DNA from 4 places in the Pseudoalteromonas spongiae UST010723-006 genome. Region 2 is predicted to be linked to each of the others. Evidence: predicted binding sites of a transcription regulator. Region 2 holds the regulator's gene; each other region holds the start of a gene.
What was found. Region 2 encodes sigma-54, which starts transcription at its own class of promoters, with help from an activator protein. Its sites were predicted from a motif close to GTTGGCACGNNNNTNGNNT; they were not measured.
Positions count from the first base shown of each region.

Region 1: PSPO_RS10945 (P-II family nitrogen regulator) is a predicted target of sigma-54. The motif match lies at 3,630-3,648, and genes of this name have one in related genera.
Region 3: PSPO_RS19110 (EF-hand domain-containing protein) is a predicted target of sigma-54. The motif match lies at 4,787-4,805, and genes of this name have one in related genera.
Region 4: PSPO_RS03860 (LPP20 family lipoprotein) is a predicted target of sigma-54. The motif match lies at 3,377-3,395, and genes of this name have one in related genera.

Region 1 is NZ_CP011039.1:2,355,933-2,363,251, reverse strand. It holds gene PSPO_RS10965 (LytR/AlgR family response regulator transcription factor) at 1-415, opposite strand, end outside; gene PSPO_RS10960 (histidine kinase) at 405-959, opposite strand; gene PSPO_RS10955 (histidine kinase) at 1,062-2,165, opposite strand; gene PSPO_RS10950 (sensor histidine kinase) at 2,184-3,392, opposite strand; gene PSPO_RS10945 (P-II family nitrogen regulator) at 3,688-4,026, shown strand; gene PSPO_RS10940 (ammonium transporter) at 4,037-5,269, shown strand; gene PSPO_RS10935 (response regulator) at 5,387-6,484, shown strand; gene thpR (RNA 2',3'-cyclic phosphodiesterase) at 6,481-7,023, opposite strand; gene PSPO_RS10925 (ArsR/SmtB family transcription factor) at 7,066-7,319, shown strand, end outside.
Region 2 is NZ_CP011039.1:2,862,840-2,870,158, forward strand. It holds gene PSPO_RS13170 (KpsF/GutQ family sugar-phosphate isomerase) at 1-721, shown strand, start outside; gene kdsC (3-deoxy-manno-octulosonate-8-phosphatase KdsC) at 718-1,290, shown strand; gene lptC (LPS export ABC transporter periplasmic protein LptC) at 1,290-1,841, shown strand; gene lptA (lipopolysaccharide transport periplasmic protein LptA) at 1,843-2,361, shown strand; gene lptB (LPS export ABC transporter ATP-binding protein) at 2,358-3,083, shown strand; gene PSPO_RS13195 (RNA polymerase factor sigma-54) at 3,162-4,658, shown strand; gene hpf (ribosome hibernation promoting factor) at 4,681-4,968, shown strand; gene ptsN (PTS IIA-like nitrogen regulatory protein PtsN) at 4,970-5,425, shown strand; gene rapZ (RNase adapter RapZ) at 5,441-6,289, shown strand; gene PSPO_RS13215 (HPr family phosphocarrier protein) at 6,305-6,577, shown strand; gene mgtE (magnesium transporter) at 6,701-7,319, shown strand, end outside.
Region 3 is NZ_CP011040.1:1,082,955-1,090,273, forward strand. It holds gene PSPO_RS19075 (UTRA domain-containing protein) at 1-421, shown strand, start outside; gene PSPO_RS19080 (GGDEF domain-containing protein) at 539-1,651, shown strand; gene phnW (2-aminoethylphosphonate--pyruvate transaminase) at 1,707-2,807, opposite strand; gene ybaK (Cys-tRNA(Pro) deacylase) at 2,917-3,387, opposite strand; gene PSPO_RS19095 (EF-hand domain-containing protein) at 3,539-3,763, opposite strand; gene PSPO_RS19100 (EF-hand domain-containing protein) at 3,874-4,089, opposite strand; gene PSPO_RS19105 (EF-hand domain-containing protein) at 4,162-4,374, opposite strand; gene PSPO_RS19110 (EF-hand domain-containing protein) at 4,461-4,682, opposite strand; gene PSPO_RS19115 (sensor histidine kinase) at 5,033-6,385, shown strand; gene PSPO_RS19120 (hypothetical protein) at 6,382-6,906, shown strand; gene PSPO_RS19125 (sigma-54-dependent transcriptional regulator) at 6,916-7,319, shown strand, end outside.
Region 4 is NZ_CP011039.1:823,606-830,924, forward strand. It holds gene PSPO_RS03835 (FlgO family outer membrane protein) at 3-602, shown strand; gene PSPO_RS03840 (FlgO family outer membrane protein) at 614-1,255, shown strand; gene PSPO_RS03845 (FlgO family outer membrane protein) at 1,266-1,826, shown strand; tRNA gene PSPO_RS03850 (tRNA-Arg) at 1,907-1,983, shown strand; gene PSPO_RS03855 (flagellar assembly protein T N-terminal domain-containing protein) at 2,170-3,318, opposite strand; gene PSPO_RS03860 (LPP20 family lipoprotein) at 3,430-3,897, shown strand; gene flgN (flagellar protein FlgN) at 3,926-4,339, opposite strand; gene flgM (flagellar biosynthesis anti-sigma factor FlgM) at 4,343-4,663, opposite strand; gene flgA (flagellar basal body P-ring formation chaperone FlgA) at 4,795-5,511, opposite strand; gene PSPO_RS03880 (chemotaxis protein CheV) at 5,652-6,584, shown strand; gene PSPO_RS03885 (CheR family methyltransferase) at 6,602-7,319, shown strand, end outside.

The DNA.
Region 1 (7,319 bases), 510 kb from region 2:
CGCCGTATTTCACCATTAGTTTGTGATCATCCGGTAGGCCACTTGCCGATGCGCTTTGTTCAAGACGTTTTTCTAACTTTTCAATGCTTTCGGCTAAACGAGCAGGGTTTACTGGTTTTACTAGATAGTCCATCGCGTTTAGTGAAAACGCTTCTACGGCAAACTGGTCGTAAGCAGTACAGAAGATAATATTCACGTCATCACCGAGTGATTCTGCAAGCTCTAAACCGGTTGCGCCAGGCATATGAATATCTAAGAAGATTGCATCCGGTTTGTGCTCAGCGATCTTTTCACTCGCTTCTTCGGCATTTTTAGCCTCATCAACAATTTCAATTTGGCTATGTTTTGATAGTAGGCGTTTTAATTCACTGCGAGCAAGACGTTCGTCATCAACAATTATTATTCTAATACTCATTGTTAAAAGTTAACTCCATCGTGTAAGTGGTCGCATCACAGGTTTGTGTTGCACTGCAAACATTACCAAGGCCGAGCTTCGCAATTAGCTCGTTTAATGGCAAGTCACCTGACTTTATTTTTGGTGTTTGCGTTAATTTAAGTGTAAAAGTAAGCGCACCGCCAGTTTCATTGGTGCTTACAAGTAGTTCATTGTGGCTAACGCTGTAAATATCTTTTTTGATGAATACATACTCAACTATAGGCAGTAGCAAAGAGCATGCTAAAGGATATGGGCTGGAAAGCTTAGTGAACTGTTTTGTTATTGTAATTCGTTCTTCAAGGCGTAGCGCTTCTAAATCAAGCAAGTGTGCTAATTGAGTTAAGTCGTCGCTAACGCTGGTATTACCTACACCGTCGTTTAGTTGGTAGCGAATTAACTCGGCAAGTTTGCCAAGTAAGTCGCTCGCTAAATCTTGATTTTCGAAAATCATATAGCGGATAGCATTCATGCTATTAAACAAGAAGTGTGGATTTAATGGTGCTTCCGCATTTTTTTCAAACATATAAAAAGAAAGTCTCTTTTTTGACAGACTATTCTGAGTCTATCGATTTTAAAATTATCTCGCCAATTAAAATGATAAACGGCAAAAAAGTGAGATGAATGGTTAGGCTGTTTTTTCTAGTTGTTGTTGCCAGTCAATTGGCAGTTCAATCACTACTTTTCTTCGCTTACCGCTTTTAACTAAAACGATGCTGGCATCGTTACTATACTGGTGCTCTAAACGGCTTTTTACATTATCGAAATGTTCAGTATCTAAAAAGAACTTACCGTGGCTTTGATGCGCAATTTCGATACGATATTTTTGGTGTTTTATAAAGCTTGCTATCGTCAGTTCGCCGTTGCGGTTACGTGCAGTATTGAGTAAAAACGAACAGATAAAAATAAGCGACATACTTGGGATATTAGGTGATATCTCAGCGTCATGAAGCTTTAAGCTGTAACTACTTGGCGCACGCTTTTGTTCTTCAAGTAACTCTAGGTAATTGGCTAAACTGGCCAGTTCATCATTGAGCTTTGCATCGGCTGTTTTACTCGACATCAAGTTGTAACGAAAAAGGTCCGATGCTTTGGTTACAAGATCTGCCGCTTTTTCTTCATCAATATCAATTTGATGCTTAATCGCTTCCATGGTATCGAATAAAAACTCAGGGTTAACACGGTTGGTTAAAATTTGTAGTTTTTGCTTTTTAAGCAATAATGCGAGCTGCTTATAATTTGAAATACTAGCTGCAAGTACGTAACAGTAAGCCCACACTAAATTAAACACAATATTATAAATAACATAGGCTACGAGTGACTCGCCTAAGCCATCCAAATGCATGATACTGTTTAAGTACTCTTCAAGAGAGTAAGGTACTAATGTGAGAAATATAGGTAAAAAATCTAAACCAATAATCACTAACGAAGTGATGGTGGAACTAGCTAATAGCAGTAAAAACAGTTTCCACTTAGTTTTAGCATAGGTTTTATAGTGTTTATAAACGCCGCGCAGCACGATATGAAATGCCGCAAATATCATTATGAGCTGGTAAGTGCTGAGAGCTAATGCCCCGTACCAACCAAGTTGAAATATGGGTATTTCTTGGCCGTCAGGTTCTTGAAAAATCCCCCAGACACCTAAGAGAGTTACTAAGGCTGATACAAATAAGATCGGCCCTTGGTATCGCCAATAGTTAGGACTGGTATTTCGAATGTAACTGAAATTCATAACCGGATTTTGACCTTTTTAAATTGGCAATGTTAAACATGCGATATATTTATCGTCTTTAAACTCAGCGTTTAACGAGGCGTTTTCGTTATACATTAGCTGTAAGCGTTTAATTAGGTTTTCTTGCCCTGTACCTGTGCTTTCGACTTTATAGGTGCCTGTGTAAATTGGATTACTTACGGTCACCACAAGTTGGTTTTTTTGTTTAGCAATATCAACAATCAGCAGGCTTTGATCTTGCCTTGGAGCGATACCGTGCTTAATTGAGTTTTCAATTAACGTAAGAATGCCCATAGTGGGGACTTTGATATTTAAGCAGGTTTCATCTACATGCATTTCAATTAACAAGCGCTCTTCAAGGCGAATATGCTCAATATCAAGATAGAATTCACAAATGCGTAATTCTTCTTTTAATTTTACCGTAGGGTGCTTATTTGCTGTTAAGTTGTAGCGAAAAAGCTCATTTAGTTTATCGATTAACTCTTTAGCAAGCTGTTTATCTTCGAAAATCATACCGCGAATACTGTTTAATGAATTAAACAAAAAATGCGGATTAAGCTGACTCATTAGTAATGCGATCTGACTTTGCTTAAGTTGTGTTTTAACTTGGAAGCGACGTTTTAATGCTGACAACGGTAGATAGCAAAACAACCAAAAAAGGAATGCACCGAATTGAGACTTTAATTGTTTCGAAGAGGCACGATCAATCGCTTCTTGGTCTCCACTATTAATTTTCTCAAGTTCCTCTCGCGCTTTTAGTTGTGCTTGGTCAAACCCTTCTTTAAAACCTCTTTTAAATTCAGATTTAGCTGTCGCATTAGTTGGTGTTTCATCTTGAATGTCTTTGCTTTTTTCAACTTCGCTGTTTGTTTTAACCTGATTAAGCGGATCTTTATCGGGGTTTGCTCGATAATAGGCAATTTCGTTATCAATAGGCACAAACATGTCTCTGCTTATATCGCGAATGCTCTTGCCTATAAATGAGCCAACAGTAACAAAGACTAAGCCACAGATGAAGACTTTCATAAATCCGACTTCTTTGTTGCGTAAGAAATTAATGGGGGCGCGAATCAAAAAGTGAGTAATAAGAAAGAAGCTTAAAGTGCGTATGCCTGCATACGCGAATGTGTTTGCAAGGCCATGCATTTCCTTGTCGGTGTCTATATTTGACATTCCGCCAAGTAATAATATGAGAGCAATTAAAGCTTGGATAACCCAATAAGCCATTTGCTTATATATCCTTTGTTATTGTTTTTTATTCCATTGAGTTAGTACGGCTCAGCATAACAGCTAACTCAGACATAGCATATTGTGTCAAAAACGGTCACCAAAGCAAGTTTTTGCTGTTTCATTTTTTGCACCAAAACGTTCACAAACCCACTATTGCTGCACCTTTGTGGTGCGTTAACTTTGTTGTAACACATTGTAAATTACATAACTTTATGAATTAGATAAAAAAATATTATTGGCATAAAGGTTGGATTTAGTAAGTACAAATAAAAAACAACAACAGGTACACGTTATGAAAATGATCAGCGCCATTATTAAGCCATTTAAGCTTGATGATGTTAGAGAAGCGATGTCAGATCTTGGCATTGAGGGCATGACAGTAGTCGATGTAAAAGGTTTTGGACGTCAACGCGGGCACACTGAGCTATATCGAGGCGCAGAGTACCAAGTTGATTTTATTCCAAAAATTAAAGTCGAAATTGCAACGCAAAGCGACAATGTTGACCGTGTGGTTGAGGCAATTACCAATGTGGCACAAACCGGCAAAATCGGTGACGGCAAAATTTTTGTCTATGACCTAGAGCAAATTGTTCGTATTCGTACGGGCGAGTTAGACGAAGCGGCAATTTAAGGGGAATGTCATGGAAAACACAGTAGTTGAATTAAAGTTTGCGCTCGACACATTTTACTTTTTAATGTCTGGCATCTTAGTAATGTGGATGGCTGCGGGTTTCGCAATGTTAGAAGCGGGCCTAGTACGCTCTAAAAACACCACTGAAATTTTAACTAAAAATGTCGCGCTTTACGCGATAGCATGTACGGTTTATCTGATTGTTGGTTACAACATTATGTATGTTGATAATGCCGAGGGTGGTTTTTTACCGTCATTGGGCATGCTGATTGGTACTGAAGCGGCAGATGCTGATCATGCACTGCAATCAGACTTCTTCTTCCAAGTTGTGTTTGTTGCAACGGCAATGTCGATTGTTTCAGGTGCAGTTGCTGAGCGCATGAAGTTATGGTCTTTCCTAGTTTTTTGTGTGGTGTTAACTGGTTTTATATACCCATTAGAAGGTTACTGGACTTGGGGCGGTGGCTTCTTATCTGAGATGGGGTTTGTTGATTTTGCAGGTTCAGGTATCGTACATATGGCGGGGGCAGCGGCTGCGCTTGCCGGTGTATTATTATTGGGTGCACGTAAAGGGAAGTATGGTAAAAATGGTGAAATCTACCCAATTCCGGGCTCTAATTTGCCGCTTGCAACACTAGGTACATTTATTCTTTGGATGGGTTGGTTTGGTTTTAATGGTGGTTCGCAATTGCTGCTATCAGATAAAGAAAATGCCACAGCAGTGAGTCAAATCTTACTTAACACGAATGCGGCAGCGGCTGCTGGCGCAATCTCAGCACTATTACTTTGTAAAGTGTTATGGCGTAAAGCTGATTTAACTATGGTATTGAATGGCGCACTTGCAGGTCTTGTTGTAATTACTGCAGAACCTGCATCGCCAAGCCCGTTACTTGCGGTGCTGGGTGGCGCGCTAGGTGGCAGCTTAGTTGTGTTCAGCATTGTGGCATTAGACAAAGCTAAAATTGATGACCCAGTGGGTGCGATTTCAGTTCACGGTGTATGCGGCTTCTTAGGTCTTATGTTAGTGCCGTTATCAAATAGTGATGCGACTTTTGTAAATCAACTAATTGGCGCAGTAGTAATCTTTGCCTTTGTGTTTGTGAGCTCATTTATTGTTTGGGCAGTACTTAAGAAAACCATGGGGATTCGGGTTGGCGAAGAAGAAGAAATTAACGGTATGGACCAACACGATTGTGGTGTAGATGCGTACCCTGAGTTTGTTACCGTACGAGGTAATATCTAACCAGCTAGTTTGGTTTAAGTTGCAAACACGCAAAAGCCCAATGCCTAATGGCGTTGGGCTTTTTTATTTGTAATATTATTCTATGCTTAGTACTGGTGCTATTAACGTGTTTAAACTATGAAAATAGACTTACTAATTGCGGAAGACGATATTTGTTTAAATGATCTTGTTGCCTCAAGCTTGACCGATGAATACCTAGTGTCACAAGCGTATAACTTGGAGCAAGCGAAAGCCTTGTGCGATAAGTCTCAATTTAGTGTCATAGTATTGGATTACTACTTTCCCGATGGCGAAGGGGTTGAGCTTATTCATCATATTAAAAAACAAGGTAAAACCCCAATTATAATTTTTCTCAGCGCATCTGAAGAGCTTGATGTCAAAATGAATGCATTCAATGCAGGTGCCGCCGATTGGATTGATAAACGCGCATTTATTCCCCCTTTACTATTAATTAAAATTAAAAAAGCGCTCGCTAACCGGCAAGAGTTTGATGCCCTAAAAGAGGCTGAGCAACAGGCAAACACAGCGGTATTTTCTGCAATGTCTGATTCTTTTATGTGGGGTAATACGGCAAGAGCGATTCAAGGCTGCCTTTCTTGCACTAACTACAGCGAGTTTTTAGTTCATATTTTTTCGTATTTACAGAGCTTAGAGCTTACGGCGTCGATTGCTTACAGTGAAAATAGTCAGATAAGTTACTGGGATAGTCCTTATGCACGTGCATGTGGTATGGAAGAAGATCTTTTTAAATTAGTAATGCAAAAAGACGAGCGTATTATTAACGCTGGGCGTCGATATTTTTTCAAAGACAGTTATATCTGTATTTTAATTAAAAATATGCCTGAAGACGAAGTGCGAAAAGGGCAAATTTTAGATGTGGTAGCGGCCTATATTGAATGTGCAAATCATCAAGTTAATATGCTTAATCAAGAATATGTAAAACAACTGTATTTTAAAAAAATTGCATACGAACTAGATGACTTACAGCAAAAAATGGGGCTTTTTACAGAACAAACCCAGCAAATTCAAAGTCACCAATCACTTAAGTTTTTTGAAATCTTTAGCCAACTTGAACTCACCAACGACGAAGAAAGCAAGTTAACTGAAGTCACCGATGACACGTTAATGAAGTTTGAAGAACTCGCCTATAGTCATGTAAAAATTATTAATAGCTTAAATAACGTGATTAAAGATTTTAAACGCCAATTATCTTAGCCGGTTTTTAGCGGAAATGTTTCGATTGGTATATAGCGTAACTGGTTATTAATGCGCGTCGAGTGAAAGAGTTTAAATTCACTATAGGTCACGTCAAACGGCGTGATTTTTTGTATTGTTTGAGGGGGCTGTTTGCAGTTTCGTATTAGTGTAACGTGCGGGTGATAGGCAAACGGGTTAGTGTAAAGTTGCAGTTTTTCACCTTTATCGCGTAATGTATTGGCAAGCTGTGTTAATGAGCTGGGTTGGCTTGTTGGTTTTAAATAAAAAATTCCACTATTTTGCCAAAAGCTTGTCTCTTCAAAGCGCAAGCTAAATGGGGACACCGTTAAGCTGTGCGCAAATTCAATTAAAGCTTTTTGTGTTTTTATTGGCACATTCGGTAAAAAAGCTAAGGTTAAGTGCAAATTACTTTTTAATACAGGCTTTCGTTTGCTTTCAATTTTTGATGTTAACCATCTGAATATTCTATATTTATCTTCTTCACTAAAATCTAAGCCAAAAAATAGCCGTTTATTTTCTTGATTTTTATCTGTCATCTTTTAATATTTGCTTATGCGTATATATGTTTAAGCGAATTTATGGTTGTAGCACAATTTCACAAAGCACTCAGTGAGCAGACCCGCCTTCGAATTATGGCTCTTATTTTAGAGCATAAAGAGGTATGTGTCTGTGATCTCGTTGCCGTTTTAGATATGCCACAAGGTACGGTTAGTCGCCATTTAAGTTATTTAAAAAAGTCAGGGCTTGTGCAGTCTGTTACTCGCGGTACATGGCGCTTTTATCAATTAAGTGAATCGCTCAGCCAGCCGCTGTTAGCGATATTGAAACTAAC
Region 2 (7,319 bases):
CTTAGGCATGATCACACAAGATGATGTGCTATTGATGATCTCTAATTCAGGTGAAACCGCAGAAGTGATTAACCTGATCCCCGTAATCAAGCGCATTGGTGCAAAAATCGTGGGCATGAGTGGCAAGCAACACTCAACTCTTGCACAACAATCTAATGTGCATATTTGTATCGCAATTTCAGAAGAAGCCTGCCCTTTAGGGCTAGCACCTACAGCAAGTACTACTGCAACACTGGCGATGGGCGATGCGATTGCTGTCGCATTACTTGAAGAAAAAGGCTTTACCGCCGATGATTTTGCTTTATCACACCCTGGCGGCAGTTTAGGTAAGCGCCTATTGTTAATGCTTAAAGACATTATGCATCAAGGCGAAGCATTACCTGTGGTCGCTGAAAACACAACGGTTAAAAACGCTCTGTTAGAAATGACAACCAAAGGGCTTGGTATGACAGCAGTTGTCGACAATAACGGATTACTTTCAGGTATTTTTACCGATGGTGACCTGCGCCGGATTTTAGAACAACGCATTGATATTCACGCTACAGCTATTTCAGAAGTGATGACTAAACAGTGCACAACAGCAAATGAATCGATGCTTGCTGCTGAAGCCTTAAACATAATGGAACAAAAGAAAATAAACGGTTTGCTTGTAGTTGACCAGCAACAACAGCCAATTGGCGCACTTAATATGCAGGATTTACTTAAGGCAGGTGTTTTATGAGTTTAACTGCATCACAACAGCTTTTTAACGAATTATATGCACAAACTAGTGCTGACGTATTTGCAAAAGCAAGCAAAATTAAACTGTTAATTTGCGATATCGATGGCGTATTTTCTGATGGTCGCATTTACCTTGGTAATGATGGCGAAGAACTTAAAGCATTTCACACTAAAGATGGTTTTGGTATTAAGTCGCTTATCAATAGTGGCATACAGGTTGCGGTAATTACTGGGCGCAACTCAAAGATTGTGGAAAACCGCATGAAAAGCCTTACTGTTCAGCATATCTATCAAGGGCAAGAAGATAAAATAGTCGCTTTTAATAACTTAAAGCACACGCTATCACTTGATAACGAAAACATTGCTTATATTGGCGACGATAGCCCTGATTTACCCGTAATGGAATTAGTTGGCTTTGCCGTAGCAACCAATGATGCTCACCCTCTGGTAAAACGCATCGCTGATTATAAAACTACCATGCTAGGCGGTTTTGGCGCTGTAAGAGAACTGACCGATTTAATTATGCTGAGCCAAGACAAAACACTCAGCCACGCAGGCAGTAGCAGCTAATGTCGGCGCGTATTGCACTTACTATACTTTTCACCATTGCCATGGTTTGGCTTTGGTTGCCTTACTTCTTTACTCCCAAAGAACCAAAACCGATTGTTGAAAACGTTGCCAGTATTCCTGATTACATTGCAACCGACTTAAAACAAACCAACTTTAATGAATCTGGTACTGTCAGCCATAAAGTGATGGCGCGAAAAATGTCGATGTATCAAGATTTGGGGTTTACCCACTTTGAAAAACCACAATTTACTATTTTTTCAGAACAAGGTGTGTGGCAGCTCACAGCCGATGAAGCCACGCTCTACAATAACGAAAAGCTCATTTTGGAACAAAACGTTATTGCCAAAAGTCTAACGCCCAATATCATGCTCAATACAATTGAAGCGGCAAGCGTAGAATATTTAATTAATAGCAAACTAATGACTTCTCAATCCGAAGTAAAAATGACAGGTCCGGGACTTGAAATTAAAGGACAAGGCCTCAATGCTAATTTAGAAGAGCAAGTTATTAAGTTAATAAACCATACAAAGACCACTTATTATGACCAATAACATGACGAAATTACTGTCAATCGCTGGACTAGCTGTCACTTTGTGTATCACAAGTGGACACGCTATCGCTGAGCAGATCAAACTTAAGCATCCACTTGAGATTGACGCCGATGAGCAAGCTGCTCGCTTAAAAGAAAATGTCGGTATTTTTCGCCATAATGTACAAATTAAGCATGGCAATATGACCATCACCGCCGATTACCTTGAAGCACATAAACGAGCAGAGTTAGGAGATAACCAGCAATTACTTATTGCCAGTGGTGATCCGGTAAAATTTAGTGCTGAACAAGAAGATGGATCAATCATTGTCGCAAGTGCTAAAAAAGTCACTTATGACGTGGCTAAATCATTATTTACAATGTCTGGTGGCGCTAAATTTCAACAAAATGGCGACATGATGTCAGCAGATACCATCATCTATGATCGCGCTGCTGAAACAGTGACGTCTAAAAAAGCTGAAAACTCAACTAACCAAGTAAAAACCATCATCAATACGCAAAATGAACAAGGCGGACAATGAGCACATTAATTGCCGAAAAGCTGGCTAAAAGTTACAAATCACGCCAAGTGGTAAAAAATGTTGGCTTAGAAGTGAAAGCTGGTAGTATCGTTGGTTTGCTTGGTCCTAACGGTGCCGGTAAAACAACGACGTTTTACATGATTGTTGGTTTAGTACCGAGCGACAATGGCGTTATTCGTATTGACGATAATGACATTACATTGCAACCAATGCATAGTCGCGCCCGTTTAGGTATTGGTTATTTACCGCAAGAATCGTCGATTTTTAGAAAGCTTACTGTGTATCAAAACATCATGGCGATTCTAGAGACACGCAAAGAACTTAATCGTGTGCAACGTGAAGAAGCGCTCGATGATTTATTAGAAGAATTTAACATTGGCCATATCCGAGATTCACAGGGTATGGCATTGTCGGGCGGTGAACGTCGTCGTGTGGAAATTGCGCGCGCATTAGCCGCAAACCCCAAATTTATCCTGTTAGATGAACCTTTTGCTGGTGTTGATCCTATTTCAGTGATAGATATAAAGAAAATAATTGAGCATTTGAAAAATCGCGGCATTGGCGTGTTAATAACAGACCACAACGTGCGTGAAACCTTAGATGTATGTGAAAAAGCCTACATTGTTTCTCACGGCGAATTAATCGCATCTGGCACAGCTGAAGACGTTTTAAACAACCAAAAAGTACGCGATGTATACCTAGGTGAACAATTCAGACTATAGTAATAGTTATAGGCCTTAAATTTGGAATTGAATTGTTAACTAGCGGCTTGAAATCGAAAGAAGGATTAGAATAACTACATGAAGCAATCTTTACAGCTTCGCCTTGGGCAGCAACTAACAATGACTCCACAATTGCAACAGGCTATTCGCTTGTTGCAGCTGAGTACGTTAGATTTGCAGCAAGAAATTCAAGAAGCGCTTGATGCCAATCCTTTACTTGAAGAAGACATTGACTACAGTGACGATAAACAAAACAACGAAAACACTGAGTCAAACAAAGACGAATCAATAAATGGCGATGATGTTGAAGCAGCGCCAAGCCAAAGTGAAATAGAATCAAGCGACGCACTTAGCAACGAGAATATTTCTGACGATTTAGCTATGGATGTGTCGTGGGATGATTATATCAGCGCCGCACCTGTTTCTGTCAGTAACGCCCCAGCTCCTGACAACGATACTGTGTATCAAGGCTCAACCAGCGAATCATTGCAAGATTACTTAATGTGGCAATTACGCTTAACGCCGTTCAGCGACACCGACGAGATGATCGCAACCACCATTGTTGAGGCGGTAGACGATTCAGGTTATTTAACACAAAGTAGCGAAGAAATTTTAGAAGCGGTACAGCAATCTGACGACCAAGAACAAATTGAACTAGACGAAGTTGAAGCTGTACTTAAACGCGTTCAACTCTTTGACCCTGTTGGTATTGCTGCTCGTTCGTTACAAGAATGTTTATTGATCCAGCTCAATCAGTACGACAAAAATACCCCTTGGCTAAACGAAACAAAGAGCGTAATCTCAAACCATATGGAACTTTTAGGATTACGTGATTATCGTACAATAATGAAGAAGGCTAAACTCAAGGAGCCTGAGTTAAAAGAAGTCTTAACATTAATACATAGCCTTAATCCAAAACCAGCTGAAAGCATCATAAAAGAAGAACCTGAATATGTGGTTCCCGATGTTTCAGTAAAGAAAATTAAAGGACGCTGGCGCGTTGATTTAAACAACGATAGCATGCCAAAGATCCGCGTGAATGAACAATATGCTGCGCTTACTCGCTCGATGAAATCAAGCACTGACAGCCAGTTTATTCGCAACCATTTACAAGAAGCAAAATGGTTTATTAAAAGCTTAGAAAGTCGCAATGATACTTTATTAAAAGTAGCCAATTGCATTGTTGAACAACAACAGGCATTCTTTGAATATGGTGACGAAGCAATGAAACCTATGGTTTTAAACGACGTTGCCGAAATGGTCGAGATGCATGAGTCGACTATCTCGCGTGTAACAACGCAAAAATACATGCATACACCACGTGGCATTTATGAGCTTAAATACTTTTTTTCAAGCCACGTTAGCACGGAAAATGGGGGTGAGTGTTCATCTACCGCGATTCGAGCACTGATCAAAAAGCTAGTTGCGGCGGAAAATCCAGCTAAACCATTAAGTGATAGCAAGATTACCGACTTACTAGCAGAACAAGGAATTAAAGTGGCGCGACGCACTATCGCAAAATACCGTGAGTCGCTATCCATACCACCGTCTAATCAGCGCAAGAGCCTGATCTAGACCAAATAGAAGGAAAATGCTTATGCAATTAAACTTAACAGGTCGTCACGTAGAAATTACTGATTCTTTAAGAGACTATGTCACTAACAAATTTGCAAAACTAGAGAGGCATTTTGATCATATAAATAACGTGCACGTTATTCTAGATATTGAAAAACTATCACAAAAAGCAGAAGCTACTATGCATGTTAACGGTGGCGAATTGTTTGCCTCTACCGAGCATCAAGATATGTATGCAGCAATCGATGGCCTGGTCGACAAACTAGACCGCCAAGTAATTAAGCACAAAGAGAAACTTTCTCGCCACTAAAATGAAATTAACCGATATTATTGCTGAGGACTGCGCTAAAACCGCGGTCCTTTTTAATAGCAAAAAAAGACTGTTTGAATTTATTAGCGACCTTGCCCATCAGCAAGCCCCTGATATTACTTCTCAAGAGTTTCTTGAAGCCTTGCTGCAACGCGAAAAACTAGGTAGCACGGGTATTGGTAAAGGCCTCGCCATTCCTCATGGCCGCATTGATGGCCTACAAAATACCATTGGCTTTTTAATTGTAAATCAGTCACCTATTCCGTTTGATGCCATCGACGATAAAGACGTTGATATTTTTATCGTACTGCTCATACCAGAACAAAAGTGCCAGCAACATTTGCAGACTTTAGCCACCATCGCTGATAAACTAAAAGATAAGCAGTTTTGCCGTCAACTACGTCACGCTGAAAATAATCATCAGCTATATCAAATCATTAGTAGTGAGGCGAGTTAACTAAGGGAGATGTAAGTGCAACTTATTTTAGTCAGTGGTCGTTCTGGTTCAGGAAAAACAGTCGCACTCAGAGTATTGGAAGATCTCGGGTATTATGTTGTTGACAATATTCCTGTTAATTTATTGCCTTCGTTGATCCGCTCAGTTTCAGATAAATACGACAAAATTGCAGTGAGTGTTGATGCTCGTAATATGACTAAAGAGCCAGAGGAAATAGAAGAAGTACTCGACTATTTACCTGGTTTTGCAACACCAACCTTATTTTACCTTGATAGCGATGACAGCACGCTAATTAAGCGCTTTTCAGAGACGCGCCGCTTGCATCCGTTATCACTGAATAATATCTCCCTTGAAGAAGCCATTGAAGCTGAGAAAAAGCTGCTCGATCCTATCGCCTCACAAGCGGATATCTTTATTGATACAACAGGCTTAAGTGTTCACCAACTTGCCGATAGCATACGAGAGAAAGTACTCGGTAAAAAATCAAATCAGTTAATTATCACGTTTGAGTCATTCGGTTATAAACACGGTATTCCAAAACATGCTGACTATGTTTTTGACGCCCGATTTTTACCAAACCCGCATTGGGAGCCTGCTCTTAAGCCATTAACAGGGTTAGACCAACCAGTGATCGACTTCCTTTCTAGCCAGCCTGTAGTTCATAAATTTGCATGGCAAGTGCAAACCTTTATTGAAACTTGGTTACCGCATTTAGAGCGTAATAACCGTAGCTATTTAACCGTTGCAATTGGCTGTACTGGCGGCCAGCATCGTTCAGTTTATTTAGCGCAAACACTGGCTGATAGCTTCGCCAAACACCATAAAAACGTAAAAGCCCACCATCGTGAGCAAGTAAACAAATAAGCATAAGCGACTATTATGTCAGTTGAAAAACGATTTTTAATCGAAAACAAGTTAGGGCTACATGCTCGCGCTGCAACCCAACTAGCAAAGCTCGCAATGGCATTTGATGCGAAAATTAGTTTATCCCAAGGCGGTAAAACGGCTGAAGCTGATAGTGTATTGGGTTTAATGCTGTTAGAAAGCTCGCAAGGTAAAGAGGTATTAGTGCGTTGTGAGGGTCCTGACCAAGATCAAGCGTTACTTGCCATAGGCGATTTAATTCAAGCTAAGTTTAACGAAGACGAATAAACAGCTAACTTAGTTAAAACATTTTTCTGCAATAATGCTACAATAAGTTAGACGTAAGTTAACTCTAATAAATCAAAGAGTTGCAATCATTCACTCCAACCTTCAATAAATAATAGGGTGAACATGCCAGAAGCACTAGAACAAGACTACTCACAAACACAACTACATGAGGTTACAAAAGCCCTAAGTAGCGGCATGTTTGTGCATGTTCGACGCATGTTAGCGCATATGCCACCGTGTGATATTGCTTTATTGTTGGAGTCTTCACCGCATAAAAGCCGTACTGTTTTATGGCAATTGGTTGACCCTGATCTGCAAGGTGAAACCTTAGAAGAACTTTCTGAAGATGTGCGTAACGGCATTATCGCGCAAATGGATCCTGCGCTAATTGCCGCTGCAACGGAAGAAATGGATGATGATGACCTTGCAGAAGTGTTACGTAGCTTACCCGATACCGTATACCAAGAAGTATTGGGCTCAATGGATAAAACAGATCAAGAGCGCGCGACATTTGTTTTATCTTACGAGGAAGAAACCGCGGGTGCTCTAATGAGTACCGATACCATCACGATTCGCCCTGATGTCACGCTCGACGTAGTTTTACGTTATTTACGCTTAAAAGGCGAATTGCCTGAAGGCACCGATGAACTTTACGTTGTCGATAAAGAAAATAAGTTTTTGGGTGATATTCAGCTTGCGACATTATTGACAAAAAGTCCGTTACTCACTGTACGTGAAGTGA
Region 3 (7,319 bases), on a different replicon from region 2:
CTTTACGCCAAACACCCATGTATTGAGTATCGAGAAACAAGAAAATGTGTCGCTTAACCAGCACTTTAGTGGGAATACGTTATATAAAATCGAGCGTGTTCGCAGCCTTGATGGCCGACCCATTATGTTTGAGCAGATTAACTGCGATGCCAGCCGTTTTGATGATTTAGAATCACAACCGCTCAATGGCTCAATCACCACGATTATGACCTCTCATTATCATGTGGATATTAACAACGAAGAATGCGTAATAAGTGTTACCGTTCTGCCCGATGATGTTGCCAAAAGCCTTGAAAAAAATAGCGGCGCGCCGTGTTTAAAAGTGATTCGTCAGCGTTATGAATCAAGTGGTATTTTAATCGATTACAACATTGAATACTGGCTGCATGATGCCATTGAAATGATAGTGATTGGCCAATAAAAACTAACGCGTAGGGCTGAAGTTTCTTATATTTTTCATTAAATTCTGAGCGCTAACATTTTAACTATGCTGGATTTTTACTAAACTCAGAGCATTAATTGTACAGCGGCAGAATGAATGAGTATTAGTTACCAAGAAGCAGTGGGTGTGAGTACCACCATAGAGATCATCGCCTGTATTTTCGCGTTATTTATTTTACGCTCGGTGATGAAAGACAACAAAGAAACCCCCTATCTTTTTGGCTACTTTATTAGCTCTTTGTTGTTTTTTTATTTTTTAAATGAGCCCCCTTTTGAAATAATAAATACAGGTTGGTACTTAGAGGACTTATTTGGCACGATAACGTCTGTACTTTTTGGCCTAACCATCTGTAAAAAAAGCGGTAATCACTTTCTTAGCCGCCTTCTGATTGCTTCTTTTATCCTGTTTACATGTGTACTGATGTTTAATGAAAGTCATGTCTTTTATACCATGTCGTTTTCGGCTTTTTGCCTTTGTATTTCACTGATAAGCCTAGTAAGAGCGGAAAATCCCAACCAGGCAGATAAAGGATTAGCAATCTTTCTAGGGATATCGCTGATAGTGATATTTTATGAGCTCTATAATCTTCCCAGTGGTATTAGTCGCCGCGAATATTTTGAAACAGACTTTTATTATCCACTTGTTTATTTCTCATCGCTTATTTTGGTTCTGACGGTGTTTATATTCACCAGCCAACTGATCAACCTCAAATTAAAATACAAAGCCTTAGCAACACAAGACGCATTAACGGGATTATATAATCGCACAGCGGTTTACAATCTTGTTAATAATCAACTGGCATTAGCCAAACGCAATAAGCAAACATGCTCGGTGTTAATGTTAGATATTGATCACTTTAAACAAGTAAATGATCAACATGGTCATCAACAAGGAGATGATGCAATTAAGCTTGTGGCACAGCAAATACAATACTGCACGCGTGAATACGACATTAGTTGCCGTTATGGCGGTGAAGAGTTTTTTATTTTTTTAACCAATACTGACAGTAATCTTGGCTTTCAAATTGCCGAACGCATTCGTGGATCGGTGACGGAACACTCAAAAGATAAAGCCTACGGGCCGTTAACCATTAGTGTTGGATTAACACAGTTTAATGAAGCCGTGTCTTTGGATGATAATATTGCACAAGCTGATAAAGCCTTGTATCAGTCTAAACAAGCTGGACGTAACCAAACAACCATTAACTAACAAAACAAAAGGCAATAACCTTAGCTATCACCTTTAGCTTATCAACAATTCTATCTTAAGCTTCTAACCAAAATCGGCTGCGCTTTATTGCACTAAGTAATCGCGTTATATCGTCAGGGTAAATTTCGCCAATATTACCAATGCGAAAACAATCAGCATCTGATACTTTACCCGGATAAATTACAAACCCTTGCTCTTTTAACGCACTGTAAAACAAAGCAAAATTGTATTTATTACTGGTTGGTGAATAGAACGAGGTGATAATCGGCGAATGCAGCTCTTTCGCTAGCAAGGTCTCAAATCCAAGTGCGTGCATACCATCAACTAAACGCTGTTGATTTTCTTTATAACGGTTATAGCGCGCTTTAACACCGCCTTCCTCTTCTAATTCCAAAAGCGCCTGATAGAAAGCTCTTACCACATGAGTCGGCGACGTGAAACGCCACTTACCGTTATGATCTTCCATGGTTTTCCACTGCGCGTACAAATCTAAGCTAAGCGAGCGTGCAATGCCTTGGCACTTTTCAATAATTGCTTTTTTAACAATCACAAAGCCAAACCCCGGTACACCTTGAATACATTTATTAGCAGAGCTTATAAGCACATCTATGTTAAGTTCAGCCATATCAAGCTCAATACCACCAAAGCTGCTCATTGCATCTAATATAAAGGTTTTATGGTACTTTTTAGCAAGCGCGCCCATTTCTGCAACGGGGTTAAGCATGCCCGTGGTGGTTTCGCAGTGCACCATTGCAATATGAGTAATATCACTGTGCGCTTGTAACTGCTCTTCAACCTCAGCCATATTTGGTAACTGGGTTTCATCTAAATTTACTACCTGCGCATTAATATTTAAGTAATTTGCAATTTCGGCGATACGCTTACCATAAGCACCATTGTTAATAATGAGCAGTTTATCGGTGTTTTTAATTAAACTACCAAGTGCTGATTCAACACTAGCGGTACCACTTCCTTGCATTAAAACACTCGTAAAATCATCAGTATTACTTGCAAGTGCTGTGAGTTTAGCGCGGATCGCCTGCACAATCTCAATGTTATAGTCGTCATCCCAGGTACACCAATCTTTAAGCATTGCTTGCTTTACTGTATTACTGGTTGAGAGTGGGCCCGGCGTCAATAACAAGTATTCATTCATTTCATCTTTTCCAATCTGGTATAGTCCAGATTATTTAAGCATAAATAATGGCCTTGAATTATGAAACTTCAATGACAAATAACGGTTCGGGATAAACCTTAGATAGGAGTTATTCGGCTTTTAATGGTACAAACTGTCCATTAGTCAGTGATAAAAGATCACTTGGTTGAAGTTCAATCTCCAAACCGCGACGACCGGCGCTCACATAAATAGTGGATTGTGCTTTAGCTGAGTCATCAAGCAGGGTTTTAAGACGTTTCTTTTGTCCTAGTGGGCTTACGCCGCCAAGTACATAACCGGTTGAACGCTCAACATCGAGCGGTTCGGCCATTTTGGCTTTTTTTGCTTTACTCGCCTTGGCCACAGCTTTTAGATTTAATTTTCGATCGACAGGAATAATCGCGACAACCAGCTCGCCATTATCTAAGCTTGCTACCAGCGTTTTAAACACAGTGGCCGCAGATACGCCAAGCTTTTCACTGGCTTCTAACCCGAAAGATGCAACACTGCTGTCGTGTTCATACTGGTGTACGGAGAAATCTATCTTCGCTTTTTCTGCTGTTTTAATTGCTGGCGTCATGATTTTGCTCATAAAACTAAGATGTTATAAGCAGCTTACATAAGCCAATTCAAAAGCAAAAGCACTTTTAATGTGAAAATAGTGCGACCGTAAAAGTATTCATGTCCAACAAAAAATAGTTCAGGTCGCACTAGGGAGGGTTGATACGGGGTTATCCTGTGAATCTGGCGAATTCTTGTGGACTTAATTCGCCATTATTATCACGGTCTAAATGTGTAAATTGTTCAAGTAGTGCGTGATTGCGTTTCGCCTCGTCTACGCTGATGGTACCGCTGTTGTCAGAATCGAACAAAGCAAACTCTTCATCTGCAACGGCTTTTACGGTGGCAAATAACATTACATACATTGAGATTGCGATAACTAAGGCTTTTTTCATTTCACTTCACTACTTGATTTAATAAAAAAAGTTGGACTCACTCGGCATACTGATTGACAAGGAGTTAAGTGAGCCCAACTGTAAAACGGGATATTTAAGAAGCTTTAAACTTATGACGCTTTAAACTTCGAAAATTCCTCTTTGCTTAACTCGCCACTGTTGTCTACATCTAAGTCAGCAAATTGGTGAACTAGCGATACGTTTTGCATTGCTTCGTCTTTGCTGATAGAACCGTTACCGTCTGTATCAAGTGTTGCGAAATCGTCCGCTGCAACTACTGAGAATGAACTTGCGATAACAAATACTGACATTACTAATTTTTTCATTTTAAATTCCTTCATCTTTACTTTGGGTTTGTTACTTAACGTTGGAAAGTAGCGCACTTCCCCTGGTACGGATTAGCCTTTAAATGCTGCAAACTCGTCTTTGCTTAGCTCGCCGTTACCATCAACATCCAGTGTTTTAAATTGCTCTGAAAGTGCTTCATTTTGTGCCGCTTCCTGCTGGCTGATTGCACCATTGCTATCACTATCAAGTGTTGCGAAATCGTCTGCTGCAACTGCTGAGAATGAACTTGCAATAACAAATACTGACATTACTAATTTTTTCATTTGGAACTTCCTTTCATTTTAACTTTGAATATCTAAACTGATTGGAAAGTAGCGCACTTCCCTATTATTAAGTGGTAAGGCGTTTATTAGCCTTCAAATGCTGCAAATTCGTCTTTGCTGATTTGCGCATCTTCGTTTGTGTCTAACTCTTGAAACACTTCAGCTACTTTACTGTTTGCAGCTGCTTCTACTTCAGAAATGAAGCCATCTTTGTTAAGGTCAAGCTCATCAAATAATGTGTTTGCTTGTGTATTAAATGCTGCTACACCAAGTACTGCTGTTAAATATGCAATTGCTCTAATCTTCATGGGTATTTCTCCCTATATTTGGATGTCTGTTAAATTTTTGCTTAACGCAAAATACATTTGTTAAGCTAGTCTCGTTTTATGCTTTCGCATTGTCGCTAAGACTATTACAAACATGATGCCAACTTTTAAAAAAGCATATAAAACAAATAGATAGGATATTTTTGAAGTATTTCGCTCGAAAATAAGCTGTTTATTTGTTGCTAAATTGCAACAACAAAACAGCCATCATATTTTTATCTTTATAAAACAATTGGTTATATTGTCGCAATTTTGCAACAACTAATTTAATTTCTACTTTTAATCGAACAAAAGCTGTTCGGTTCAGCCTGTATTTGCAAAGGTTTTTTTTAGTGAAACAATTTTTTTCTCAGTCGTTACAAAAACAAGCGCTAGTTGCCATGTTAGTGGGTGTACTTCCGATCGTATTGCTTACACTGTGGTATGCCACCAGCATCTCGAAACACCAGCAAGAAACGCTTATTATTTACGATGAAAATCAGGAGCTTATACTCGAGTACAATTATATAAAAGCAGACGTAAATGGCATTGAAAAGGCGCTCAAAAACAACCAACTGTTAAAGAGTGAACAATTACAAATTAGTATCGAACAAAAATGGCAAACCACGCAAAATCGCATCGAATTACTAAAATTAAAACTCGCGAAAAGTGATTTTGTTGCTAAATTGCAACACGCGACATTATTAGACCCAAAAAGCGCTGACGAATTTGCGCAACTGGTGGCGCAACTTAAACAACTTGATGCCAACTTTGATGACACACTAGATACCCGCCTAGCAAATAAAAATGAACAGTTTAAGTCGTTACAAACCGAGTTTGTTGTTGGCCTTATTGTGTTACTGCCGATATTAGTGATTATTAGTTCGTTTTTAATCTTTCGCATTTGTCGTCAACTCAATCAGGTTGAAACCGTGTTATCTGATGTAGGTAAGGGGCAGTTAGATCAGCCGATAAAATTATCAGGTAGCCATGAGCTGCAACAACTTGGCAGGCGACTTGACTGGCTTCGCTTGGCACTAAAACGCGTGCAACAACAAAAGGAAACTTTTTTACGTCATGTCACACACGAACTGAAAACACCGCTAGCCTCGATTAATGAAGGCAGCAGCTTATTAAACAGCGGTTTACTTGGCGAGGTAAGTGATAAACAAGGTAGAATTCTAACCATAATGCAACAATCGGTAGAAAAGCTTGCACGCATGATTGATGATTTACTTAATTACAGTGCAGCCAGCCACCCTGACGGATTACAACAGGTCACCTCTTTCAACACACTTGAAGAAGAAATTAACCGTCACTTAAGTGATACTATTGCGAATAAGGACATCGCTATATGTTGGCACATTAGCGCTACAAATAAGGTACCTCACTTACCGTGTAAATTGATCCTTACGCAACTAGTCAGCAATGCGCTAAATCATGCGACGAGCACAGTAGATATTTACATTAGACAAAATCATAATACCATTGAACTTAACGTGGCGGACGACGGACCAGGCATTAATCAAGAAGAAGCACACTTACTTTTTCAGCCTTTTTACCAAAGCGAACACAATAAAAACAAGCAAGGTTCTGGGTTAGGGCTTGCCATTGTGTCAGAATGCGTCAATCAATTAAAAGGCGATATCACATGGCAAGAAACAGACTCAGGTGCAAACATACTAATTACATTCCCAAGCCAATGAAGATATTTAAACTCATTACACAGTTAAGTGCGGCACTGTTTATTGTCGCATGTACAAGTACACCACCTGTGCAAAATAACAGTGAACACACTCAGCCGACAACAAATACAAATAAAGCGGTAGAACAAACGCATCAACCGATTACCGCGGTTATAAGCGCCTTGCTTGCAAATTGTACTCAAGCGCCAACACATCCAACTCTTGAAAACGAGGCGTTACAAACATTTATTGGTGAATACTGTACAACAACCTCTACCAACAAACAGTTAAAACTGATTGAAGAAATTAAAACCAACGCGTTATGGCCAAATGATTACGTGGTTTGGTTTGATTCGCTAACTTGGCATACGGAAAACTTACGAAAACAAAAGATCACTAACTTTTATTCAGATTCAAAAGCTCAAAAACACGAGCAACAATTGCTCGAGCTGCAAAGGCAATTAATTGAACTTAAACAAAAGCTAGTCGACATTGAAAAACAACGCCTTGAAACCTCTCTTTCAGAAAACAGAACACAATAAAGGACACCTATGAAACATTTGGCTAGCGCTGCCAATTTATTACTGGTTGACGATGACACTGCGCTTGCAGAACTGCTTGCGATTCGCCTTGAAGGCAACGGATATAATGTCACTGTGGCTGAAAATGGTAATCAAGCACTTGCCCTGTTAAAGCAAACCGCCATTGATTTAGTGATCACCGATTTTAAAATGGCGAATATGGATGGCTTTGCTCTTAATCAAGAAATCAAAAAATTTTACACTGGCATGCCAGTAATTATGATGACGGCACATGGCTCTATTCCCGATGCGGTAGATGCCATGCACCAAGGGTTTGTTAGCTTTTTAACAAAACCTATCGATAGCCAACAAATGCTTGATGTGATTGAAAAAACGCTTGCCGGCAAAGTAAGCCAAAACAGCAGTGTTGAGCC
Region 4 (7,319 bases), 1.1 Mb from region 2:
AAATGAAACAAATTTTTTGCATTGGTTTTACTAGCCTTGTACTGTTGGGTTGCTCAAGTGAGCCTGTAATCACACAACCAATTGAAGCTAAAGTATTTAATCAAACCAATGTATCTGAACGAAATGTGCATAGCTTTGCAAAGCAGCTTGCCGTAACTATGTTTGATACCATGCCTAAGTTAAATGCAGATAATCGCATTGCAGTGGGAACCTTCTTGCCGGAGCAAGATCTCAAAGATAAACAAGACCCGCAATTGATGACCCTTGGCAATCAAGTTCAGGCAAGTCTACAGACACTTTTTACGCAAGTTGGTGCAAGCGTTATAGAATTTAAAACTTCAGAATATATCACAATTGCCGATACCCAAGACATTATGCTGACACGCGACAAATCACAGTTGTCTGATAACTTGGCTGTTGATTATTTTTTAACAGGTACAATCAGCAAGATTGAAACGGGCTTTTTAGTGAGTGCAAGATTAATAGACTTATCTGATAAACGGGTTGTTTCGGCAGCAACCGAAATGTTCCCAGCTAACGTTAATTGGCAGCAAAGCAAGATATCGTTACGTGATGGAAAACTTTATAGGAGTACATACTAATGAAGGTTCGCATGGTTAAATCAATCGGAGTCGCTTCAATAGCTGCTGTTGTGGTTGGATGTACTACATTGGGTAACAATACAACGGTTGCAGCTAGTGACGAAACAACAGAGCAAGTAGATAGTCGCTTTCAAGCTTACAGTGCAGATTCGTTTATGGCGAATAAGGGGACGGTTAAAGAAATTAAAAATATTAACCATTATGTGCGAGGATTAATGCATCAACTTGCGGATAATGTTAAATACGTTAACCAAAGCACCCCAATTGCTGTGACTAGTTTCGTATTGCTTGATAGTGATTTACAAAAAACTAATTTAGTTGGTAATCAGATTGCTGAAAGTTTTATTCATGAAATTCATAAGCTAGGTTTACCTGTTTTGGATTACAAGACCACTGATTTTTTCCGAGTGAGTACGGAAGGAGACTATATTTTTAGTCGGGACTACATGGAGTTGCGTTCGGATTTACCAATAGATTATGTGTTATCAGGTACCCTAACGAAGCATCAGAAGGGGTATTTAGTCAATGCACGAATCATTGGCATAAAATCAAAAGCAGTCGTGGCGTCAGCGCAAGGGCTCGTGCCAGATTATGCGATAAAGTCACTGCAAAATACCAAAAACAACGATGGTATTCCGTTACGAAAAGGTTAGGGCAGTATTTATGAAACATTTAATTGCGGGAGTAGCAATACTTGCTTCTGGTTGTCAAACTACAGTGCAACAATCTCAAGAACAGAAAAAAGTGTATCCTGTTGCACAACATCAACCAGCGAATCGAATTGCACCAATTAATGACTATTTGCTTGATGAATATGCGGAACAAATCGCAATGAAATTGATGGCCAACCTTGATGCAGAGCCAGAACTGGTTCGCTTAGCCGTAACATCATTTGTCGATTTAGATGATAACCTACAGTATGCAAGTCGATTTGGAAATCAACTTGCTGAATCGATGCTGACAGAAGTTCAGGCATATGGTTTAAATGTAGTAGATCATAAAGTCATGCCAGTTGTTCGCATAGATGGTAATGGTGATTACACCTATTCTCGTGATGTTAAGCAACTAAACTCTCAAGGTGTTATAAATGCCGTGTTAAGTGGTACGTTACTATATAAAAGTAACGGTGTGGTGATTAACTCTCGCATTACTAGCTTGAGTGACCAGCGTATAATAGCCAGTGCCAAATACACAATCCCATACAGTGTTGCATTTGATGAATAGCACGCAAAGGTAAACTTTTGTTTCCTATAAGTGGCTTGCTTTCTCTTTTTACTCTTTGATAATCTTGAATAAATGATATTGTTCTCGTAGCTCAGTTGGATAGAGCATTCGCCTCCTAAGCGAAGGGTCGCAGGTTCGACTCCTGCCGGGAACGCCATTAACGGCTATTAAGTTTTAACCCGCCTTTTTAATTGTTATTTGAACGTCATTAAATAATCTTTAAATCGAGCTATCTTTTATTGTTATGTAGCAATGTGATTAAAGTATTTCTTGAGCGTTACGCGGTTAACCCGAGTTATTGGTCATTAATACTAAATGCTAAGCTTCTCTTGGCTCTAGCTCCTTAGAAGCTTGCTAACGTAACCAAATCACCAATTTGTACGTTTGCCAGGAGTTTGTCGCCTATCACTTGGGCAATTGCGGTGTTTTGATTTACCTGAGTGACTCTCAACTGGTAATCAGTATTAATAATAAGCTGCTTTTGATTAAACCCTTTGCGCAGTGCAATTTGCAGCTTTTGTCCTTTCACTAGATTATTCTCAGCGCCAAGGCTAATGATCACGGTATCGTGATCGACGCTTAAAATACGTGCTTGCGCTGGAATACAGGCAAGATAGCTTGCTAAATCTTGGCCAAGCTTTAAGTTGATATCTGATATTGCTTGTCCATAAGGCATGGTCCAAAATTTTTCACTGTTCACATCGATACGGGCTGTTTTTTTGGTTTGCCAGGTGGCAAATGTATCGTAGTGTGTTTGTTTCAGCAGTTCGCCAGTTAAGCCATTGTATAGCGCCGTATTGATCGAGAAAAAACGTTCATAAGCTTTATTTTGCCAAAATGCTAACGATGAACTCTGTTGCTCACCAAGAGATAAGTCTTCTATTTGCGATATCCAGACAAACTGACTGTTATTTTGGTCGGCAATTTGTTGAATAAGCGCGCTTGAGTTGGCATCAAAATGCGCGGTGAACAGGTTTTTGGTATTAAGCTTACGGTTAATATCGGCTTTTGTGTTGAATAAATGGGTAAACTGATACAAATGTTTTACGAGCTTTTCGCTGTATGCTTTTGGTAATTCAAAAATTTGACCATAAGTTGCATGGCTCGGAGTTTTGAAACCGGTTCTTGTTAAAGCTACATTCTTTTTAATCGATGAATTTTGGCAAGTCTCGCTATTATCTAAAATATCAAGTCTTAGTGTAATTGAGAGCGTGTTGTCTGATTGAATTTCATCAATTACTTCAATCTGATCGATTGCTCCATGAGAGTAAACTTGGGTACTTGGTGTTTGCCAAATGCCATTTACCACTTGCTGTAGACTAGTAACTTGCGCACCTGAAAAAAGTAGAGCTTGCTGAATAGCATTTTCGGTTGCCATCATTCGAGCTTGTTCAACATTACCGTTGCGTATTTTGGCTTGACCGGTTGATTCATACCAAATTGCATGAGACGAAAAGCTCACAATAAAAAGAAGTAATACTAGATGTCGCATAGCGCAGCTCTCAATTTAAACCTTAGTCTGTATATTCAATTTCTGTACCAAACCATACAGTGGCGCGAAAATTGCTAATTCAAATGTAATATGCATTTGTATGGTGGCAATATGTTGAAATCAATTTTCAAAACATCAACTCTGATAACGAGCTTATATTTATTAGGTGGCTGTAGCCAACTGTTTGATAAACATATTGAATATGAATACCAAACACCAGATAACTACCCGGTGCTGTATGCGGTAGGGTATGCACCGATCAGTTTGCAACCCGGTACAACAACAGAGCAAAAATCGATTATGGCAATGAAGGCATCAAAGCTTGAGGCTTATCGTGAGCTCGCGGAACAAGTCTACGGACAAAAAGTTGACGCGCAAACGAGCGTTAAAGGCCTTATCGCTAGTAATGATACTTTGAAAGTACGTGTACAAGGTGTTGTACGTGGTGCGAAAGTAACAAAAAGCTACGCTGTGGGTGATACGTATGCAACAGAAGTTGAGCTAGATATGAAATTGGTACATGACTTATATATTGGTCAAACTAAACCAAGAAACGTTAAAAAAGTAACCTACTACTAGCAGGTTACTTTTTATTAGTAAATTCAAATTACGCTTTTAGCCCGCGAGCAATCGGGTTAGGTAGAGAGAAAGATTTGCCCGTTTTGTCATATCCGGTATGACTTTTACCAAATAGGATATTCTTTAATTTTTGTGAAGCAATCTGGCTTTGATTTGCTGCTACTTGATTCACATCATTCTGTTTTTTGCAGTCAGCTAATACCTGATTAATTTGGTTGATTGTTGGCTGATATTCAGCTTTATCAATACCGTCTTGATCGATTAATTTGGCAATGTGTTGGTCACGTTGCTGAATGGACTGCAACGATGCAACTTTGCTTTCAACAACAGATATCAACGATTCATGATCGCGCGCAACTATAGCTTCTAATTCCTGCTTTAGGATGTCAGCCATAGTATTCAACTCATCAAGTTGTTGCGCTAATATCTGTTCTAGATTCATAAACTATCGACCGAAAAGTTTAAATTCAAGCTTATTGATGTTTTCAGCAAGCTTCTCTGCATCAATTTTGTATTCGCCGTTAGCGATCGCTTTTTTAAGCTCGTTTACTTTTTTCTCATCAATACCTGATGATTGCTCCGCTTTTTCATTTAGCTTTTTAAGCTGTTGAGCTTGCGGTGTAATGCTCACTGAATCGCTAGTTGCCTTTGCAGTAGCAGTATTCACTTGCACTTGTTTATTAGCAGTTTCAGACGCTTGCTGCTTAGAGCTTTCAAGCCTGACGTTTGCTTGGCTGTTTGAGCCTTGATTTATTTGATTAACCATGACAGTTCTCTCTACTAAGATTTCACATCTTATGTATCGGCATCTCGGGTACAACCTTTAATAAAAAATGCACTATTTTTATTAAATTTGTAACCTCTTATTTAACCTGAAATTTCTACTAGAGTACAGCGCTAAATTGTGACTATTACCAGCTCAGTGTTTAAAACTCTTGCCTGAATTTTCTTTTTAGATTTTACATTGCGAATACTAATGTTGTCGCCTATGCGTCCATCTTCAAGCGCTTCACCTTGTGTTTTAATTGTCATGCCTTTAAAGCTTGCCAAAATAGTAATTTTATCGCCTTTACAAATAGTACAAATATAATTGTAGTTGATAGTTTGTCCCGCACGAACATTTCGTTTACTGCGGCTACCTATTAAGTTAGTACTCGATTTAAATTGATTCGAACGCGTTAAGTGTTTTGCAACTTGCTTGCTGGTTAAATGTTTTGCGGTAATTCGTTGCCCTTTACTGATCCCTTTTGCTGCCGTAATCACTTCAACGAGCTCTAATTGCTTTACATGCACAAAAACTTGCCAATTATTTTGGTCTAAACACTTAATTTTTATAGTAGATTGCCGATTAGTATTGATAGGATTTGCGGCACTTACTTGCAACTCGCGCTGACATGTTCGCGTTTTAATACGAGTGTCGAGCGGTAACGCCGTAATCGACAACTGCGAATTAGGGTGTTGGTTAGAGTTGGGTTGTTTGTTATCGGCAACATAATCTATTGCGATTTGCTGCAATTCTAACTTACTGTAAACCTTTGCTTTGAGTGAAGTCATAGCAAGCGCAGCAATTTGTATTAAAATAAAGAAATAAAGATTTTTTTTAAACAAACTCATAATGTTTCGACTATGCTTTATGGGTAAAACAAGGTATAACTAGCGAGTGTCAAAATTATGGCACATCAAGGTTATACGGTAGTACAATAACAAAGAAGCAAGAAGTATTCCTTTTCATTGCTTCAAGTTAGGAGATTGAAATGGCAGGCATTTTAGATTCGGTTAATCAGCGAACGCAACTCGTAGGTCAAAACAGGCTGGAGTTGTTGCTGTTTAAGTTAAAAGGCAGGCAGCGGTTCGGAATTAACGTATTTAAAGTACGTGAGGTTTTACAATGTCCTAACTTAACGGCAATGCCAAAATCTAATCATTATGTTAAAGGTGTGGCGCACATACGTGGGCAAACAATTTCAGTTATCGATCTTTCTTTAGCTATCGGTGGCCCTGGGATCCAAGATACAAAAGATTGTTTTATTATCATCACTGAATATAACCGTTCAGTGCAGGGCTTTTTAGTCGACTCGGTTGAGCGTATCGTTAATATCAACTGGGAATCAATTATGCCACCGCCGTCAGGTTCGGGCCGTTATTCGTATTTAACTGCAGTAACTGAAATCGAAAAGGAACTGGTTGAAATACTGGATGTAGAAAAGATCCTGAATGAAATTTGCCCAGTAAACACTGAGGTGAGTGCTGATTTGGTTTCAGATGGTGAGATGCAAAAAGACCTTGGCGAACGTATTGTATTTATTGCCGATGATTCGACAGTTGCGCGAAACCAAGTGAAACGGGCGCTTGAGCCATTAGGCGTGCAAACTGAGGTGGCAAAAAATGGACGCGAGGCGCTAGTTCGCCTGAAAGAAATTGCCGAGAAAGATTGTCAAAGTGTGGTCACTGAACGAGTAGCGCTACTTATTTCAGACGTAGAAATGCCAGAAATGGATGGGTATACGCTAACAGCCGAACTAAAGGCTGATCCCAGAACAGCACCGCTTCATGTTATATTACATACATCACTCAGTGGTGTATTTAATCAGGCGATGGTTGAAAAAGTCGGAGCTGATGATTTTATTGCGAAGTTTAACCCAGATGAGTTAGCTACTGCGGTTAAAAAGTGGGTTCATGAAGATTAGACCAGCGAGTAATAAACTTGAACAAAAACTTAGATGATAAAGAATATCAGCAATTTAAAAGCTTTTTAGAGCAGCAATGTGGCATTGTGCTAGGTGACAATAAACAGTACCTAGTAAAGAGTCGTCTTGCACCTTTAATGGCAAGGTTTGATGTCGACTCTTTATCAGAATTAGTGACTAAAACGCTTAGCCCGCGTGAACGTCAGTTAAGGGCTGCAGTTGTTGATGCAATGACAACTAATGAAACCCTGTGGTTCCGTGATACATATCCATTCGAATTGCTTAAGAATAAACTTTTCCCTGAACTTTCGGAGCTGCGTAGACCTATTAAAATTTGGTCTGCTGCAAGTTCTTCAGGGCAAGAGCCGTATTCAATCGCTATGAGTGCCGCTGAATTTAAGCAGTCAAAGCCAGGGGCGCTAGCGGGTGTCAATATTGTTGGTACAGATATATCTAACACCATGTTAGATATCTGTAAAAATGCTGAATACGATTCGCTTGCGCTGGCACGTGGCCTTTCACCTGAAAGGCGTCGCAAGTTTTTTACGGATTCAGATCACGGTATGGCAAAAGTGAACGATGATATAAAGCGGATGGTGAGCTTTCGCCACTTAAACTTGTTAGATTCGTATGCACTTATGGGGAAATTTGAAATCATTTTTTGTCGTAATGTATTGATTTATTTCTCACCGGAAGTTAAAGCAAAAATTATTAAACAATTCCACCAAGCCCTTA